Regions from separate parts of the Streptomyces sp. NPDC057697 genome, predicted to be linked through region 1. Evidence: riboswitches for the same ligand, from Rfam matches in the RefSeq annotation. Region 1 holds a riboswitch; the other holds the start of a gene.
The links. A riboswitch is a leader RNA that binds a small molecule or an ion and turns the genes downstream of it on or off. The one in region 1 is predicted to bind cobalamin.

Region 1 (6,273 bases):
CTTGAAGAACTCGCGGGCGCCGAGCCTGGTCGTGCGGATGCGCGGATTGGCGACCATCTCGTCGTAGTGCTCGCTCACCGACAGATCGGCCAGCGGCCTGCCGTACTCCCGCTCGACGTCGTACGGCGAGAACAGGTGCATGTCCTCGTTGCGCTTGGCGAGTTCGAAGGTGATGTCCGGGACGACGACACCGAGCGAGAGGGTCTTGATCCGGATCTTCTCGTCCGCGTTCTCCCGCTTGGTGTCCAGGAACCGCATGATGTCCGGGTGGTGCGCGTGCAGATAGACCGCGCCCGCGCCCTGCCGCGCACCGAGCTGGTTGGCGTAGGAGAAGGAGTCCTCCAGGAGCTTCATCACGGGAACGACACCGGACGACTGGTTCTCGATCTTCTTGATCGGCGCGCCCTGCTCGCGCAGGTTCGTCAGCAGCAGGGCCACTCCGCCGCCCCGCTTGGAGAGCTGGAGGGCGGAGTTGACGCCGCGGCCGATGGACTCCAGGTTGTCCTCGACCCGCAGGAGGAAGCAGGAGACCAGCTCGCCGCGCTGGGCCTTGCCCGCGTTGAGGAAGGTCGGGGTGGCGGGCTGGAAGCGGCCGGTCATCATCTCGTCCACCAGCCGGGAGGCCAGGGCCTCGTCCCCCGCGCCGAGGAACAGCGCGGTCGCGACGACCCGGTCCTCGTACCGCTCCAGGTAGCGGGAGCCGTCGAAGGTCTTGAGGGTGTACGACGTGTAGTACTTGAACGCGCCGAGGAAGGTGCGGAAGCGGTGCTCGTGGGCGTACGCCTGCCGGTACGCCTCCTCCACGAACTCCCACCGGTAGCGCCGGATCGGCTCCCGTTCGTAGTAGTCGTTCTCGATGAGGTGGTCGATCTTCTCCTTGAGCGAGTCGAACACCACCGTGTGGGGATCGACGTGCTGGAGGAAGTACTGACGGACGGCCTCGCGGTCCTTGTCGAACTGGATCGCGCCGTCGCAGTCGTAGATGTTCAGCATGGCGTTCAGCGCGTGGTAGTCCTTGCGCGTGCCGATCGGCTCGCGCGGGGCCGCGGGGGCCGTGACCGGCGTGGTGAAGGTGTTCATGCTGCCTGTCGCTCCGTCGTCGATGAGTGTCGTGTCCAAAATTCCCGCAGCCCTTCCCGTACGGCGCGGACATCTCGTTCCGTGCCCAGCAGTTCGAATCGGTACAGCTCCGGGACCCGGCACTTCGCCGAGATCACCCGGCCGGCCAGGCAGTAGTCGGCGCCGAAGTTGGTGTTGCCGGAGGCGATGACCCCGCACAGCAGCGCCCGGTTGGCCTCGACGTTCAGAAAGCGGATCACCTGTCTGGGGACCGCGCCGGCTCGTTCACCGCCGCCGTAGGTCGGTGTGATCAGCACATACGGTTCGGTCACCTGCGGCGTGCCCTCGTGGCGCGGACGCAGGGGGATGCGTGTGGCCGGCAGGTCCAGCTTCTCCACGAAGCGTCTGGTGTTCTCCGAGACGCTGGAGAAATAAACGAGTTCGCTCATGGGTCGCCGTCTCCTCTCGCTCGTTCCCGTCTCTGCCCGAGGACCGGGAGGGAGGAGCGGTGCGGCGCGTACGGCTGGGGACCGGGGGGCCGTGGAACGGTACGCCTCACCCGGGGCCGTGCGTATGCCACCCGGCCCTCCCTCGGGGCCTCGGAGCGCGCGCACCGCTGTCCGGTGTGCGCACCGGTGGCAGGTCTTCGGACTCACGGGCGCGTCTCGTGTCGTTCGAGACTCCTACTGGCCGTCGCTTCCCGGGCCCGATGTGTCGGGCCCAGTGCGTATGACGGCGGTCGTTCCCGCTCACCGCTGCGGGGCAGTCCCGGTCTTTCACCGGGTTCCCTCTTGCGACGCCGAGCACAGCAGTGCCCGGCGAACCACCAGCACCGCCAACACTACATCTGGATGGCCGTGTGCGCGCACACCCCAGATGTTGTGTCGCTGGCGAAAGTTAGGTATACCTAAGTCCTGCTTCGGTCGACGGGGGCGGTGCCGCCTGCTCGCGGGACATTCCGCCCCGACGACGGCACGCGCACGGCGGACGCGGGGCGGAGCGCGGCAGGACGAGGAGCGGCGAGGCGGGATGAGGGGCGGCGCGGAATCACGGCGAGGGGCGCGAAGCGCCGTACTCGCGCTTCACGCCCCTCGCCCGGCACGGCCGCGAGGGCCCGCCGGCCCCCGTGGCGGGTGCGGGCCCCTCAGCCCTGGTCGTAGGTGTGGAACCCCCGGCCGGTCTTCCGGCCCAGCAGACCCGCCTCCACCATCCGCCGGAGCAGTGGCGGCGGCGCGTGGAGGGGCTCGCGGAACTCCTCGTACAGCGACTCCGCGATGGAGACGACGGTGTCCAGGCCGATCAGGTCCGCCAGCTTCAGCGGGCCCATGGGATGGGCGCAGCCGTGCTCCATGCCCGCGTCGATGTCGGCGGCCGAGGCGAATCCGGACTCCGCCATCCGCACGGCGGAGAGCAGATAGGGGATGAGCAGGGCGTTGACGACGAAGCCCGCCCGGTCCTGGGAGCGGATGACCGTCTTTTCGAGTGCGCTGGTGGCGAAGGCCTCGATCGTGGCGGTCGTCGCGGCCGAGGTGTGCAGCGAGGGGACCACCTCGACCAGTGGCAGGACCGGGACGGGATTGAAGAAGTGCAGCCCCACGACCCGGTCCGCGCGGCCGGTCGCCATGCCCAGCCGCATGATCGGCAGCGAGGAGGTGTTGGTGGCGAGGATGGCAGCGGGGTCCTCGGCAATCTTGTCGAGGGCGGCGAAGACCTCGGTCTTGGCATCCGCGTTCTCGACGACCGCCTCGATGACGAGCTGCCGGTCGGCGAGAACGTCCAGGCCGCCGGTGAACACCGTCCGGGCGAGCGCGTCCCGGGCCGCCTCCCGTTCCAGTCTTCCGCGCCGGACCGCCCGTTCGAGGGACGCGGCCATCCGGTCCCGTGCCGTGCGGGCGGCCACCGCGTCCACCTCGCAGACCACGGTGTCCAGTCCGGCCCGCGCGCACACCTCGGCGATCCCGGCGCCCATCTGCCCGCCACCGACCACGCCGACGCGTGCGATGCCCGCGCTCATGCCCGCACCTCCGTCCGGCGCACGAGGTGGCGGCTGTAGGCGTCCGGGGTGAAGAACTGTGGCAACTCGCCTGTCATGGCCGTCCGTTCGAAGAGTGCGCGGATGTCGTCCACGGGCGCCCACGGGTACTCGGCGCCGAGCGCCGCGACCTCGTCGTCGAGCAGCACCCCGACGGTCTCCCGGTCGACCACGCGGTGCCGCAGCCACTGCCAGATCTGCACTCGGGCGATCTCGGCCGTGGCGGCGTCCTCCACCAGGCCGTCGATGGTGACCGTTCCCTGCCCGCGCAGCCAGGCGGCGTAGTACCGCAGGATGACGGAGATGTTGGTGCGCACCCCTTCCGAGGTGGGCGGTCCGCTGATCCGGCGCACGGACAGCAGGTCGGCCGGGCCGGCCTCGACGTCGTCGCGGGTACGGTCGTGCTGGTGGGGCCGCCCACCGAGGACTCCGTCGAAGGCCGCGCGGCAGACGGGAACGAGGGCGGGGTGGGCGACCCAGGAGCCGTCGAAGCCGTCCTCGGCCTCCCGCTCCTTGTCCAGGCGGACCTTGGCCAGGACGGCCTCTTCGGCGGCCGGGCCCTCGCCAGGCACCTGGGCGGCCATCCCGCCGATGGCGTGCGCGCCACGCCGATGACAGGTACGGACGAGGAGGTCGGTGCAGGCCCGCAGGAAGGGGGTGGCCGCCGTGACCCGGGCACGGTCGGGAAGGAGGAAGTCGGACCGGTGGCCGAACGTCTTGATCAGGCTGAACAGGTAGTCCCAGCGGCCCGCGTTCAACCCCGCGCTGTGCTCCCGCAGTTCGTAGAGGATCTCCTCCATCTCGAACGCGGCCGTGATCGTCTCGATCAGAACCGTGGCACGGACGGTGCCACGGGGGATGCCGAGCAGTTCCTGGGCGAGGAGGAAGACATCGTTCCACAGCCGGGCCTCGTACCGGTTCTCCAGCTTGGGGAGATAGAAGTACGGGCCGCGCCCGGCATCGATCTGCCGCTGGGCGCAGTGGAAGAAGCAGAGGCCGAAGTCCACGAGCGCGGCGGGGACGGGGCGGCCGTCGAACTCCAGGTGCTCCTCGTCCAGGTGCCAGCCCCGGGGCCGCACCATGACCGTGGCGGGTCGTCCGCCGAGCCGGGACCCCTGGCCCTCCTGCGCGGCGAAGCCGATACGTCCCTCGACGGCGTCGAGCACGTTCAGCTGCCCGCCGATGATGTTGTCCCACAAGGGCGCGGTGGCGTCCTCGAAGTCGGCGACCCACACCTGGGCGCCGGAGCCGAGGGCACCGGCGGCCGTCCGGCGGTCCGGCGGGCCGGTGATCTCCACACGGCGGTCGGTGAGACCGGGCGCGGGCGGCGCCACTCGCCAGGTGGGGTCGTCGCGCACTGCGGAAGTGGCCACGGGGAAGTCGAGGGGCGAGCCCGCCGCCAGCCGCAGCGCCTGCCGGCGCCGTTCCTTCATCAGCTCCCGCCGACGTACCGCGAATGCGTCGACGAGCCGGCCGACGAACTCCAGGGCGGCGGGGGTGAGTATCTCGTCGTGCCGCTGACCGGGCGCCGCGAGGACACGGACGGGGCGGGTGAGTGCGGTGAGGGACATCGGGCTCTCCTGAGGAGGGGATGGGGGCGGAGGGGGACGGGAGACGGCCCGTCCCCCTCCGCCCGGCCGAGGACAGGGCGGACGAAGGGCCCCGGGACCTGTCTTCGAAGTGCCGCCTGCCGTGCGGTGCCCAGCACGCACGCTCGCCGCGTGGTCGACGGAGGCGTCCCCGTACACCCGGTACGGGAACGGTCCTCCGCCTCGCGCTCGCAGGACACCGCAGGGCCCGGCCTCCGGCCGGACGACGCCACTTCGACGACAGGCCCTAGTGGAACTGCTCCTCCTCCGTGGACCCGGCCAGGGCGGTGGTGGAGGAGGCGGGGTTGACGGCGGTGGAGACCAGGTCGAAGTAGCCGGTGCCGACCTCGCGCTGGTGCTTGACGGCGGTGAAGCCCTGCGCCTGCGCGGCGAACTCCTTCTCCTGGAGGTCCACGTACGCGGTCATGCCGTGCTCGGCGTAGCCGTGGGCCAGGTCGAACATGCCGTGGTTGAGGGAGTGGAAACCCGCCAGCGTGATGAACTGGAACTTGTAGCCCATCGCGCCCAGTTCACGCTGGAACTTCGCGATCTGGTCGTCGTCCAGGGCGGCCTTCCAGTTGAACGAGGGGGAGCAGTTGTAGGCGAGCATCTGGTCGGGGAACCGGGCGTGGACGGCCTCTGCGAACTCCCGGGCCTGCTCCAGATCGGGGGTGCCGGTCTCGACCCAGATGAGATCGGCGTAGGGCGCGTAGGCCAGACCGCGGGCGATCACCGGCGCCATCCCGTTGCGCACCCGGTAGAAGCCCTCCGCCGTGCGCTCCCCGGTGACGAACTCGGCATCGCGCTCGTCCACGTCCGTGGTGAGCAGGTTCGCCGCCAGGGCGTCGGTACGGGCGATGATCACGGTGGGCACATCGGCGATGTCGGCGGCGAGCCGGGCCGCGTTGAGGGTGCGGATGTGCTGCGAGGTCGGCACCAGGACCTTGCCGCCGAGATGGCCGCACTTCTTCTCGGAGGCGAGCTGGTCCTCGTAGTGGATGCCGGCGGCGCCGGCCGCGATCATCGCCTTGGTGAGTTCGAAGGCGTTGAGCGGGCCGCCGAACCCGGCCTCGGCGTCGGCGACGATCGGCGCGAGCCAGTCCGTGGTGTCACCGGCGTTCTCGGCGGTGGCGATCTGGTCGGCACGCAGCAGCGCGTTGTTGATCCGGCGGACCACCTGGGGCACGGAGTTGGCGGGGTAGAGGCTCTGGTCGGGGTAGGTGTGACCGGCCTGGTTGGCGTCGGCGGCGACCTGCCAGCCGGAGAGGTAGATGGCCTGCAGCCCGGCCTTCACCTGCTGCACCGCCTGACCACCGGTGAGAGCGCCGAGGGCATGGACGTAGTCGAGCTCGTGCAGTTGGCGCCAGAGCCTCTCGGCGCCGCGCCGCGCGAGGCTGTGCTCCTCGCGGACGCTGCCGGACAGGCGGACCACGTCCTCGGCCGTGTAGGTGCGCTCGATGCCCTGCCACCGGGGATCAGTGGTCCAGCGGAGCGCCAGTTCCTCGGCCGCCTGCGTCCTCGCTTCTGCCATGGCTGTCACGGTCTCCTCGGTCTGTATTGGCTGCCAAGCCCGCTGCCCGGATGAACAGAGGT
Region 2 (6,273 bases), on a different contig from region 1:
CCCAGCTGCTGGACATCGGCTACGTGACCGCCGACGACACGCTCGCCGGACTCCTCGACATCACCGCCGGCGGCCGGGTGCTGCGGATCGAGCGGCTTCGGCTGGCGAGCGGCGAGCCGATGGCGATCGAGACCACCCATCTTTCGGCCAAACGCTTTCCGGCGCTGCGCCGTTCGCTGGTGAAGTACACCTCCCTCTACACCGCGCTGGCGGAGGTGTACGACGTACGGCTGGCGGAGGCCGAGGAGACCATCGAGACCTCACTGGCCACCCCGCGCGAGGCCGGGCTGCTCGGCACGGACGTGGGCCTGCCGATGCTGATGCTCTCCCGGCACTCGGTCGACGGACAGGGCGAGCCGGTGGAGTGGGTGCGCTCGGTCTACCGGGGCGACCGGTACAAGTTCGTGGCGCGGCTGAAGCGGCCCACGGACTGAGAGCGTCCGGCGCGATGGACGATTTTCCGCCACCGCGCCCGTACGGACCACCGCTGAGGGCCCCCGTGGAATTCACCATTCCACGGGGGCCTCTCGCATGCCCTGGTACGGACCAACTCTCGTACGCCTGACGCAATTTCGAGCATATGCACCCACCCGGGCGACCGTTGTCGGACCGCAATGCGGACAGGGGGTGACGTTGACCGGAACCCTCCCCTAGATTTCCTGCGCATTACCAGGTGATCAGCGAGGGGACGGAGTCGCCGCATGCCAGCAGAACCAGAAGGAAAACCGCCCACCGTCACACCGGTCCGGGTGGTCATCGCCCTCTGTCTCGTCGCGCCGTTCGTGGCGATGCTCTGGGTGAGTTCGTACGCGAAGGTGGACCCCACCTTCATCGGCATTCCGTTCTTCTACTGGTACCAGATGCTCTGGGTGCTCATCTCCACCGCGCTCACGATGACCGCGTACAAGCTGTGGCAGCGTGACCAGCGCGCCCGCAAGGGAGGTGGGCAGGCGTGAAGGACGGTGTGAACGGCGTCGCGCTCGGCGTCTTCATCTTCTTCTTCGTGGCCGTCACGGTCATGGGCTTCCTGGCGGCGCGGTGGCGCAAGGCCGAGAACGAGGCCAGTCTCGACGAATGGGGCCTGGGCGGTCGTTCGTTCGGGACCTGGGTCACCTGGTTCCTGCTCGGCGGCGACCTGTACACCGCGTACACCTTCGTCGCCGTTCCGGCGGCGATCTACGCGGCGGGGGCGGCGGGCTTCTTCGCCGTGCCCTACACGATCCTGGTGTACCCGCTGATCTTCACCTTCCTGCCGCGGCTCTGGTCGGTCTCGCACAAGCACGGATACGTCACCACCTCGGACTTCGTCCGCGGGCGCTTCGGCTCCAAGGGACTGTCGCTGGCGGTCGCCGTCACCGGCATCCTCGCCACGATGCCGTACATCGCGCTCCAGCTCGTCGGCATCCAGGCGGTGCTGGACGTGATGGGCGTCGGCGGCGGCGAGAACACCCACTGGTTCGTCAAGGACCTGCCGCTGCTGATCGCGTTCGCGGTGCTCGCCGCGTACACCTACTCGTCGGGGCTTCGGGCGCCCGCGCTGATCGCGTTCGTCAAGGACGGGCTGATCTACCTGGTCATCGCGGTGGCGATCATCTACATCCCGATCAAGCTCGGCGGCTTCGACGACATCTTCGCCAAGGCGGGCGAGGCGTTCTCGAAGACCAATCCGGCGACCGGACAGCCACGCGGCGCGCTCGCGCCGGGCGAGGCGGGCCACTGGGGATACGCCACCCTGGCGCTGGGCTCGGCGCTGGCGCTGTTCATGTACCCGCACTCGATCACGGCGACGCTCTCCAGCCGCAGCCGCAACGTGATCCGGCGCAACACCACGATCCTGCCGCTGTACTCGCTGATGCTGGGCCTGCTGGCGCTGCTCGGCTTCATGGCCATCGCCGCCGGGATCAAGGTGGACAACGGACAGCTGGCCATCCCGCAGCTGTTCGAGGACATGTTCCCGGACTGGTTCGCGGGCGTCGCGTTCGCCGCCATCGGCATCGGCGCGCTGGTGCCCGCCGCGATCATGTCGATCGCCGCGGCGAACCTCTTCACCCGCAACATCTACAAGGACTTCCTGAGGCCGGACGCGACCCCGGAGCAGGAGACCAAGGTCTCCAAGCTGGTGTCGCTGCTGGTCAAGGTCGGCGCGCTGGCCTTCGTCCTCACCATGGACAAGACGGTCGCGATCAACTTCCAGCTGCTCGGCGGCATCTGGATCCTCCAGACGATGCCGGCCCTGGTCGGCGGCCTGTTCACCCGCTGGTTCCACCGCTGGGCGCTGCTCGCGGGCTGGGCGGTCGGCATGGTGTACGGGACGGTGGCCGCGTACGGGGTCGCCAGCCCGACCCAGGCGCACTTCGGCGGATCGTCCAAGGAGATCCCTGGCATCGGCGAGATCGGCTACATCGGCCTCACCGCGTTCGTGCTGAACGTGGTCGTGACGGTGGTGCTCACCTTCGTCCTGAACGCCGTGAAGGCGCCCGCCGGGACCGACGAGACCTCCCCGGCCGACTACACGGCCGACGCGGGCGACCCGGGTGTCAGCGCGGAGCTCCCGCCGGCCACGGCAGGGGCGCCGGGCGGCCACTGAGGCCCGCGCCAACGGCCCGTCGACGGCCCGTCGAGCCTCCTCCAGCGGGGCGCGGCGGGCCGTCGGCGTGATCCGGCCCCACGGCCCCGGAAAGGGCCGTACGGCTCATTCTGTGGGCCCGCTCCGACGGGCGCGACACAACATGTGGGGGCTGCCTCATCAGGCAGCCCCCACATGTATGCTCGTCCTCGCTGTCGCCGCAGGGGAATCCGGTGAGAATCCGGAACTGTCCCGCAACGGTGTATTCAGTGCGCTTTTGTGCACCCCCGAGTCAGTCCGACGACCTGCCGGCAGCGCATCCGGCTCGACCGAACCGGATGCCAGACGTCCGGGCCTCGCGGTTGGGCCGGTGGACGCCGTGCGGAGTGCTGCCCTGCCCCGGGTGCGTGTCCGCCCGGCTGCCACGATCCCCCGCCGGCCCCGAGCCGAGCGAGGGAGAGCACCACGTGACCATCGCGCCAGCCGATCCGGCTTCAGTCGCCGAGTCCGCAGCAGCCGAGTCCGAGGCAGCCGTACAGGACGGACCGGGGACCGCGCTGCTGCGCACCCTGACCGCCCTCACCGCCGATCTGCCCGACACCGACCCCGGCCGGGTCGCCGCCGCCGCGCTGCGCGGCCGCAGCGCGCGGGCGGACGAGGCCGAGCTGCGCGCGCTGGCCACCGAGGCCGCCGCGGGTCTGATCTCCGAGGACCCGGCCTACTCCCGGCTCGCCGCCCGGCTCCTGACCCTCGCCATCGCGGACGAGGCGGCCGGCCAGGGCGCGGTCTCCTTCTCCGCCTCGGTCGCCGTGGGGCACCGCGAGGGCCTGATCGCGGACCGTACCGCCGAGTTCGTGGCCCGGCACGCGGCCGCGCTGGACGCGCTGGTGGAGCGTGCGCTCGCCGACGGCGCGGACGACCGCTTCGGCTACTTCGGGCTGCGGACGCTGCACAGCCGCTATCTGCTGCGCCACCCGCACACCCGTCAGGTCATCGAGACGCCCCAGCACTTCATGCTGCGCGTCGCGGCCGGGCTCGCCGAGGACGACTCGCAGCGCGCGGTGGACGAGGTGGCGGCGCTGTACGGGCTGATGAGCCGACTCGACTACCTGCCCTCCTCCCCCACGCTCTTCAACTCCGGCACCCGGCACCCGCAGATGTCCTCCTGCTACCTGCTGGACTCCCCGCTGGACGAGCTCGACTCGATCTACGACCGCTACCACCAGGTGGCGCGGCTCTCGAAGCACGCGGGCGGCATCGGTCTGTCGTACTCCCGCATCCGCTCCCGCGGTTCGCTGATCCGCGGCACCAACGGGCACTCCAACGGCATCGTGCCGTTCCTCAAGACGCTCGACGCCTCGGTCGCCGCGGTCAACCAGGGGGGCCGCCGCAAGGGCGCCGCCGCCGTCTACCTGGAGACCTGGCACGCGGACATCGAGGAGTTCCTGGAGCTGCGCGACAACACGGGCGAGGACCAGCGGCGTACGCACAACCTCAACCTGGCGCACTGGATCCCGGACGAGTTCATGCGCCGGGTCGACGCGGACGGCGACTGGTCGCTGTTCTCGCCCGCCGACGTGCCCGGCCTGGTCGACCTGTGGGGCGACGAGTTCGACGCCGCGTACCGGGCCGCCGAGGCGAAGGGCCTGGCCCGCAAGTCGCTCCCGGCCCGCGAGCTGTACGGCCGGATGATGCGCACCCTCGCGCAGACCGGCCAGGGCTGGATGACGTTCAAGGACGCCTCCAACCGGACCGCCAACCAGACCGCCGAGCCGGGCAGCGTGGTCCACTCGTCGAACCTGTGCACCGAGATCCTCGAAGTCACCGACGACGGGGAGACGGCCGTCTGCAACCTGGGGTCGGTCAACCTCGGCGCGTTCGTGTCCGGCGGCGACATCGACTGGGAGCGGCTGGACGCCACCGTCCGCACCGCCGTGACCTTCCTGGACCGGGTCGTCGACATCAACTTCTACCCGACCGAGCAGGCCGGCCGCTCCAACGCGAAGTGGCGCCCGGTGGGCCTGGGCGCCATGGGCCTCCAGGACGTCTTCTTCCAGCTGCGGCTGCCGTTCGACTCCCCCGCGGCCCGCGCGCTCTCCACGAAGATCTCCGAACGGATCATGCTCGCGGCCTACGAGGCGTCCTGCGAGCTCGCCGAGCGGTCGGGTCCGCTGCCCGCCTGGGAGCAGACCCGCGCCGCGCGCGGAGTGCTGCACCCGGACCACTACAGCACCGAGCTGAACTGGCCGGAGCGCTGGGACGCCCTGCGCGCCCGGGTCGCGAAGAGCGGGATGCGCAACTCGCTGCTGCTCGCCATCGCGCCGACGGCGACGATCGCCTCGATCGCGGGGGTCTACGAGTGCATCGAGCCGCAGGTCTCCAACCTCTTCAAGCGCGAGACGCTCAGCGGTGAGTTCCTCCAGGTCAACGCGTATCTGGTGGACGAGCTGAAGAAGCTCGGCGTCTGGGACGCGCGGACCCGTGAGGCGCTGCGCGAGGCGAGCGGCTCGGTGCAGGGCTTCGCCTGGATCCCGGAGGACGTGCGGGCGCTGTACCGCACGGCGTGGGAGATCCCGCAGCGCGGCCTGATCGACATGGCGGCGGCCCGTACGCCGTTCCTGGACCAGAGCCAGTCGCTGAACCTGTTCCTGGAGACGCCGACGATCGGCAAGCTCTCCTCGATGTACGCGTACGCCTGGAAGCAGGGGCTGAAGACGACGTACTACCTGCGCTCGCGCCCGGCGACCCGGATCGCCCGTGCCGCCTCCGGCCAGGCCGCGGCCGCCGCCCCCATTCCCGTACAGCAGGCGTCGGCGCCCGACGCGGACGCGATCGCCTGCTCCCTCGAAAACCCCGAGTCCTGCGAGGCCTGCCAGTAATGAGCACATCCGAGAACAAGAACCTGCTCGACCCGGGGTTCGAACTGACGCTGCGGCCGATGCGCTACCCGGACTTCTACGAGCGCTACCGCGACGCGATCAAGAACACCTGGACGGTGGAGGAGGTCGACCTGCACTCCGACGTCGCCGACCTCGCCAAGCTGTCCCCCGGTGAGCAGCACATGATCGGCCGGCTGGTCGCGTTCTTCGCGACGGGCGACTCGATCGTCTCCAACAACCTCGTGCTGACGCTGTACAAGCACATCAACTCCCCGGAGGCGCGGCTGTACCTGTCGCGGCAGCTCTTCGAGGAGGCCGTGCACGTCCAGTTCTATCTGACGCTGCTGGACACCTATCTGCCCGACCCGGACGACCGGGCCGCCGCGTTCGACGCGGTCGAGGAGATCCCCTCGATCCGTGAGAAGGCGCAGTTCTGCTTCAAGTGGATGGACTCGGTCGAGAAGATCGACCGGCTGGAGACGAAGGCCGACCGCCGCCGCTTCCTGCTGAACCTGATCTGCTTCGCGGCGTGCATCGAGGGGCTGTTCTTCTACGGCGCCTTCGCCTACGTCTACTGGTTCCGCTCGCGGGGTCTGCTGCACGGTCTCGCCACGGGCACCAACTGGGTCTTCCGTGACGAGACGATGCACATGAACTTCGCGTTCGAGGTCGTGGACACCGTCCGCAAGGAGGAGCCGGACCTCTTCGACGACGAGCTCCAGCAGCAGGTCACCGACATGCTGAAGGAGGCCGTGGCCGCGGAGCTGCAGTTCGGCCGCGATCTGTGCGGTGACGGCCTGCCCGGCATGAACACCGAGTCGATGCGGC

Region 2: another riboswitch for cobalamin. It lies ahead of ACFVFH_RS08585 (ribonucleoside-diphosphate reductase subunit alpha); the one in region 1 lies ahead of nrdI (class Ib ribonucleoside-diphosphate reductase assembly flavoprotein NrdI).

The regions. Positions count from the first base shown of each region.
Region 1 covers NZ_JBHVJA010000012.1:85,290-91,562, forward strand. The annotation lists gene nrdE (class 1b ribonucleoside-diphosphate reductase subunit alpha) at 1-1,080, opposite strand, end outside; gene nrdI (class Ib ribonucleoside-diphosphate reductase assembly flavoprotein NrdI) at 1,077-1,508, opposite strand; cobalamin riboswitch at 1,679-1,902, opposite strand; gene ACFVFH_RS27365 (3-hydroxybutyryl-CoA dehydrogenase) at 2,204-3,073, opposite strand; gene aceB (malate synthase A) at 3,070-4,662, opposite strand; gene aceA (isocitrate lyase) at 4,928-6,211, opposite strand.
Region 2 covers NZ_JBHVJA010000002.1:803,165-809,437, reverse strand. The annotation lists gene ACFVFH_RS08600 (GntR family transcriptional regulator) at 1-434, shown strand, start outside; gene ACFVFH_RS08595 (DUF3311 domain-containing protein) at 702-956, shown strand; gene mctP (monocarboxylate uptake permease MctP) at 953-2,587, shown strand; cobalamin riboswitch at 2,753-2,894, shown strand; gene ACFVFH_RS08585 (ribonucleoside-diphosphate reductase subunit alpha) at 3,034-5,445, shown strand; gene ACFVFH_RS08580 (ribonucleotide-diphosphate reductase subunit beta) at 5,445-6,273, shown strand, end outside.